2 regions of the Paenibacillus sp. lzh-N1 genome follow, and region 1 is predicted to be linked to the other one. Evidence: riboswitches for the same ligand, from Rfam matches in the RefSeq annotation. Region 1 holds a riboswitch; the other holds the start of a gene.

Region 1 (3,422 bases):
GATTGCGGATACAATAGGCGTGATTAATCACGGACGGCTGATTGAGGAAGTTTCGATGGAACAGGTACGGGATACCAATACGGAATATATCGAATTTACGACCAATGATTGTAAAAAAGCAGCCTACATCCTCTCCCACCATCTGAGTCTGAATAATATAAGGGTGCTTAATGAACAGAGTATACGTATTTACGATACTAGTGTACCGCAGAAGCAAATTACGAAAACGCTCATTTTAAATGATGTAGAGGTCGATTCCATTCATCAGAAGAGCAGTACGCTGGAAGACTACTTTTTACGTCTGTTACATGGAGGGGATCACAATGCTTAAATTGATACAGTTGGAGATGAAAAAGCTTCATCTGGTGGGTTATATCCGTTCAGCGCTGATCGCCAACGCTTGCATTCTAGGGTTGCTCAGTACTATTGCACTGGACAGCCAAAATGAAGGAGTACCCGAATTTACACAGTACGCTCAGCTTCTCGATCTTATGGACAATATGGTGAGGGCAACGTTTATTGTATTTGCCTCCGTTCTACTGTGCCGTTTTATCGTAGGAGAATTTAAATCCAAATCGATTACAATCTTGTTCATGTATCCGATTCATCGTCAAAGGCTAATGATCGCCAAGCTCTTGATTGTGCTGCTGTTTACATTCTTGTCTATTGTAATCTCGGAAATCATCATTACGGCTGCGATCCATTTGCTCAACCAGTTTGTCATAATTGTACCGGATAAGCTCACTCTTTCCATACTAGCCGAGCAATCAGCGCGCACGCTAATCAATGCCGTGGCCGCCAGTTTTATGGGATTGGTTCCGCTGTATATGGGAATGCGAAGATACTCTGTACCCACGACCATTGTGACCTCGATTCTGATTGTAGCATTGCTTTTCTCCAATAATAACGGTGCTACCCTTAGCTCCATTGCCCCCGTGCAAATCAGCTTCTCTGTGCTGGGAATGCTTGTGGCTTATGCGGCAATTCGGCGCATTGAGTATAAGGATATTGCCTAGTAAAAGGATTAAACATAGAACGCTTTCATAAAAAGATGAAAATCCTTGCTTGATATACACACATTTTTCACTGGACTTCATTCCAAAACAGGTATATCCTATAGGAGAAATTAAAAAACGGAATAAGGATCTTCGGGGTAGGGTGAGATTCCCAACCGGCGGTATGGCTCATGGAGCTAAGCCCGCGACTCTGTATCTGGCAACAAGATACGGACTGATTTGGTGAGATGCCAAAGCCGACGGTAAAGTCCGGATGGAAGAAGATCGAAATATGAACATGCCGCAAAGTCGATGAATACTGCATTATGGTTGTGCAGTGACTTCATTTAACTTGCATCAAACGGCAAGTTTATTTGATCAACCCCCGTCTTGCATGGCCTTCGCCATGGACGGGGGTTTTTGTGCCACCGGTCCTGTATTCGCAAGGAGCTAAATAAGTATGAGTCAATCATCAACTGTACTAACATCCAAGGATTTTGATCGTAGCTCCCACATGAAAAGCGGTTTTTGGCTAGTCGCGATTGGAGCGGCCTTGTGGGGCGCAGACCCGCTGTTTCGTATTATTTTGTTAAAATCATTTACCTCAACACAAATCGTACTGATGGAGCATGCGCTACTCTTTATCGCTCTGACGCCGATGCTGTGGAAGCATCGCGAGGAGCTTAAAACGATACGATTTCGTCAGGTTTTCGCTATTTTGTTTGTCTCATGGGGTGGCTCGGCACTGGCCAGTGTGATTTTCACCATGGCACTCAGCAACGGTGATCTGAATGCCGTACTTTTACTTCAGAAGCTTCAACCTTTGGTTGCTATTATTCTGGCCCGCGTGATATTGAAGGAAATGTTACCGCGTCATTTTGGAATATTAATTGTCATCGCTCTGTTCGGGACGTATCTTCTGACCTTCGGTTGGTCGCTTCCCTTTGGACATGTTCATGATTTTGTTCAAGTTGGTAGTCTGCTTGCACTGGGTGCAGCGATTCTGTGGGGCGGTTCGACCGTTATGGGCAGCTACTTGCTCCGTTCGATGAAATATGAAACGGTAACCTCCCTTCGCTTCATGGTGGCGCTCCCTCTGCTCATTGTTCTCACCTCTGTGGAGCATGCTCCGTGGAATATGCCTACAGGTACATGGGCGGGCGCAGCTGTAATTATCAACTTGCTGCTGCAGGCATTGCTTCCGGGTCTTCTCAGCTTATTACTGTATTACAAAGGCTTAAGTACAACCAAAGCTTCTTATGCTACGATGGCAGAATTGAGCTTTCCTATGGTAGGTGTTGTGATTAACTGGATCGCTTTCCAACAAATCGTTACCGTAGCGCAATTAACTGGTTTTATGCTTATCTGGGTTACACTCTTTATGATTTCTCGTCAGCAAAAAAATTAACAGATCCATTTGCTTTATACTCACCTCAAGCCTCAAGCCAAATCATGAAGGTGCTTTTGCATCTCTGATTTGGCTTTTTATGTATGCATATTCATACCGTGATTAGCCCTTAAGAACTATTTTTAAAAAAATGTACCTAAAACATGCCTTGATTCATCATTTTTTAAGATTACATCTATAAAATTAGTCGATTTCTGTCGAATAAAACAATGTAGTGACCATCAGACACAGAGGAGAAAAAACATGACTAAAGAAAAACAAACAGTTCCGTGGTGGAACAGGTTTCTCAAGCAGTTTTATTTAATGAGGACAAAATTAATCATTTCTTTTTTGGCTGTGTTATTGATTCCGAGCTTACTTATTGGATACTTTTCTTATCAGGGGGCTACGACACAGCTCAGTCAGCAAATGGCTAATTCCGTATACACGAATCTGTATCTGATCCAAAGCAATGTCAATCAGTATGTATCCCCGATCATGAAGGACGTGGACGTCCTTACCAGTGAAATCCAAGCTGATTCCATTGGTTCCGATCAAGAAGCCCTTCAGAAAAAATTGGATGACATCGTCAAAGCTCATCCTGAGTTAGATGCCGCGCTCCTTGGCAATGCGAAAGGAGAATATATCCGTTCTCCGCTAAAAAAGGAGGCTGATTATGATCCTAGGGAGAGAAAATGGTACAAAAATGCGATGCTACATAAGGGCAACATATTTGTCGGTGTTCCAGTTGCCAGCGTTACGACAGGGAACCTAGTAGTTAATGTATCGGCAACGCTGAAGAACGGTGAAGGGGCTGTTGCATTGGCTTTGAATCTGGACAAGATGGGGGACAGTCTGCAGTCTGTTAAGATAGGCGAACGCGGAGGACTCATCATTGTTGATTCTGATCATAAAGTTGTATCTGGAGCTGGAACAGCCTTTGACAAGACTGGCAAAAAACCGGCTGACACTATGGAGGGACTTCCCAAAGTGGCGGCAACCGGAGAAAATGATACTCCTTCCGTGTCGCAAATTAAATT
Region 2 (3,422 bases), 1.9 Mb from region 1:
ACGGCATATGGTAAAATTCTGTGCGCCTGTCCGCTCAACTGGAAATCCGAAGACAGACTGGGTACTAGCATCGTGGGCGCCGCAGTCGAGTCCTGCTTCTTTCCTTTGTACGAAATCGAGCAGGGAAGTACGACGATTACGTACAATCCGGAAGACAAGGGAAAACGGATTCCAGCCGCAGAATGGCTGAAATTAATGGGTAAAACGAAGCATCTTCTCAAAGAGGAAGCAACGATGGCTACCTTTGAGCAGGAGATTGAGCGTCGCTGGACTATCCTGAAAAAGAAACATGAAATTTCGGAGTTATAATTCTGTTTTTTTGCATAATAATCGTGTAACATTGTTAGCCGCTGTTTTGGCACCAGTTCGATTGAGATTCCTTGCGCTTGCTGCGCAAGGAATCTTTTTTTGCGTTTATGGATTGAGGCATAAAAAAACAGGTAATGATTTCCGATATAGGAGTGGAGGCCTATAGAAGGCATGTTATAAAGTTTTCTTCTGAATTTTAAGATGCAATGAGGTGCAGGTAATGATTAAGCTGAATACAGTTGAAATAATTGAAGTTATAAAGAAGCAAATCCCCAAGGTTATGAACATCACGCCAGTGGAACTCAAGTTTACGGATGATTTTGGACGGGCATCGCTGGCGGCAACAGAACACAAATTCACGCTGACGAACCAGCATTATTCTGCCAAGGTGATGGATTGTGTGTTAGAAACACAAGTGCGCCCTATTTTAATGTGTGAAATTATTTATTTTCTAAAATGCGAGTTTATTGATGGGCATGTGGATGTACGACTGGATTATGAAGCATGCTCTGAGGGAGAGCGAGGACCTGTCGCTACAGCCGTTATTACCTTTGACCATGATACACAGCTTGGAGTCGACGAACTGGCCGATCTGATTGATCTGGCACTTCATATGAATGATAAAACCTGGTTTGAAGAACTCTCCAGCCAGTATGTCAAAACCAAAGCAGGAGCTTCTATTAGATAACTTGCTTTTTTTTGAAGTCGGTGCTAATATACGTAACAAGTTTAATGTTAATTCAATTAAATAAGAGCAAGATCCTTCGGGGCGGGGCGAAATTCCCCACCGGCGGTGATGGCATGTTTGTGAATCGCTTCTGCGAACACAGCATGGCTTAGTCCGTGACCCGGATGCTGAACAATCAGCAGAAGGTGGACCTGGTGTAATTCCGGGACCGACAGTATAGTCTGGATGGGAGAAGGATACGAAGCGCATGTGCATGACGTGGCATGTGCCAATTTTTAGCATACTTAAAAGTACGTACGGCTTATTTCGTTGTAGGACAGCATCAGACGATAGCTTTTTTTAGCTTTCTTTTTGATAACGTTCTGAGCGTAATTGCTGTATCTTCGATCATGCTTTCTTTTGGCAAACCTATGATTTCATGTCATTTTAAGACATACATGAACTGCGCTTGTATACTACATATGTGACTCTCATCACCCCCATGACGGATTGAATCCTGACTGGGGGTTGTTTGCGCTTACAGCAGATGAATTAGGGATAAACTGAAATGTAGTGGAAAGGAGTGAAAGCATGTTTACCGGATTGGTCGAGGAAGTGGGTCGCATTCAAAGTATTTCCAAAAGCGGTGAAGCGATGGTGCTGGGGATTTCGGGTTCTGTGGTATTGGGCGATTTGAAAATCGGCGATAGTGTCTCGGTAAATGGTGTTTGCCTGACGGCAATACAGATTGGTACTAAAGATTTTAAGGTTGATGTGATGCCAGAGACTTTTCGCAGCAGTAATCTAAGGGAACTCAGATCCGGTAGCCGAGTCAACCTAGAGCGAGCGATGGCGGCGAATGGAAGGTTCGGAGGACATATCGTACAGGGACATGTGGACGGGACGGGTACAATTCGCGGAGTAACATCAGACCAGAATGCAGTTGTGTTCGAAGTTGAGCCTTCTGATCAAGCATTATTTAAATATGTTCTCCTCAAAGGGTCAATTACAATTGATGGTATCAGCCTCACAGTCGCGCAGCGGACGAGAGATAGCTTTGCCGTATCTATTATCCCCCATACCTTAGCCGAAACGGCCTTACAAGCCAAACGTGAGGGAGACACTGTGAATATTGAATGCGACATATTGGGCAAATATGTGGAGCAGCTTTTACATTACAGAGGTTCAGTACCGATGGAGAGAGCAGATCAAGCTCCTCTTAGTTTGGACTATTTGGCGAAACACGGCTTTGCTTGATACAGCCTGATACAGAATGATAGAAAATTTGGTTCAGGAGCATTCGTGACATAAGACATAAGGAGGAGAGGGTTATGGATAGAGGCATCCAAACAAGTGCGACGACAAATATCATGGAGCAGGGCGAGTTGCACCATGACGAAGAGATTCGATTGGATTCCATCGAAGAAGCATTGGAGGATTTAAAGAACGGCAAAGTCGTTATTGTAGTGGATGATGAACAGCGGGAAAATGAAGGCGACTTTATCGCTTTGGCTGAGAAAGCATCGCCTGAGGTCATCAACTTCATGATTACAGAAGGTCGCGGGTTGGTCTGCGTGCCGATCACACAGCACAGAGCCGAGGCATTGGAATTGCATCCTATGGTAGAGCAAAACACAGATTTTCACGGTACCGCCTTTACGGTATCGGTAGATCATATGAAGACAACAACGGGGATTTCAGCGGCCGAGCGCTCTTTGACTGTTCGCGCCTTAGCCGACGAAGCAATCACGGGCAGCGATTTCCGCAAACCTGGTCACATGTTCCCGCTAATTGCTCGTGATGGTGGGGTCTTGCAACGCGCCGGTCATACTGAAGCGGCTGTCGACCTGGCCCGACTCAGCGGCTTTAATCCCGCCGGGGTCATTTGCGAAATTATAAAGGAAGATGGCTCAATGGCCCGCTTGCCTGATTTGGCCGTGATCGCCAAGCGACATCAATTGAAGCTGATTAGCATTCAACATTTAATTGAATACCGTCGTCGTTTGTCATTGTAAAAAATTCAAAAAAAAGAGAGGTTGATAAGCATGGCACGTTTTCTGGAAGGTAATCTTGTATCAAGTGGTTTAAAGTATGGTATTGTGGTGGGCAGATTTAATGAGTTTATTACAAGCAAACTGTTAAGTGGTGCGCTTGACGCACTTCAACGACATGGTGCAAAGGAAGATGAAATTGATGTAGCATGGGTGCCGGGTGCATTTGAAATCTCACTTATTGCACAAAAAATGGCTGCAAGCGGAAAATATGATGCCGTCATTACGCTTGGCACGGTTATCCGTGGCTCTACTTCACACTATGATATCGTCTGCAATGAAGTGGCCAAGGGTGTGGCGGCAAGCAGTCTGAAAACGGGTGTCCCCATTATTTTTGGTGTAGTGACTACGGAAAATATTGAGCAGGCTATTGAACGAGCAGGTACGAAGGCTGG

What was found. A riboswitch is a leader RNA that binds a small molecule or an ion and turns the genes downstream of it on or off. The one in region 1 is predicted to bind FMN.
Region 2: linked by a shared signal. The riboswitch ahead of ribE (riboflavin synthase) and the one ahead of C0638_RS01580 (DMT family transporter) in region 1 are both predicted to bind FMN.

The regions. Positions count from the first base shown of each region.
Region 1 is NZ_CP025696.1:317,501-320,922, forward strand. It holds gene C0638_RS01570 (ABC transporter ATP-binding protein) at 1-331, shown strand, start outside; gene C0638_RS01575 (ABC transporter permease) at 324-1,016, shown strand; FMN riboswitch at 1,141-1,285, shown strand; gene C0638_RS01580 (DMT family transporter) at 1,456-2,403, shown strand; gene C0638_RS01585 (methyl-accepting chemotaxis protein) at 2,647-3,422, shown strand, end outside.
Region 2 is NZ_CP025696.1:4,034,304-4,037,725, forward strand. It holds gene C0638_RS18210 (thiamine pyrophosphate-dependent enzyme) at 1-309, shown strand, start outside; gene C0638_RS18215 (IDEAL domain-containing protein) at 530-997, shown strand; FMN riboswitch at 1,066-1,238, shown strand; gene ribE (riboflavin synthase) at 1,568-2,233, shown strand; gene ribB (3,4-dihydroxy-2-butanone-4-phosphate synthase) at 2,308-2,991, shown strand; gene ribH (6,7-dimethyl-8-ribityllumazine synthase) at 3,022-3,422, shown strand, end outside.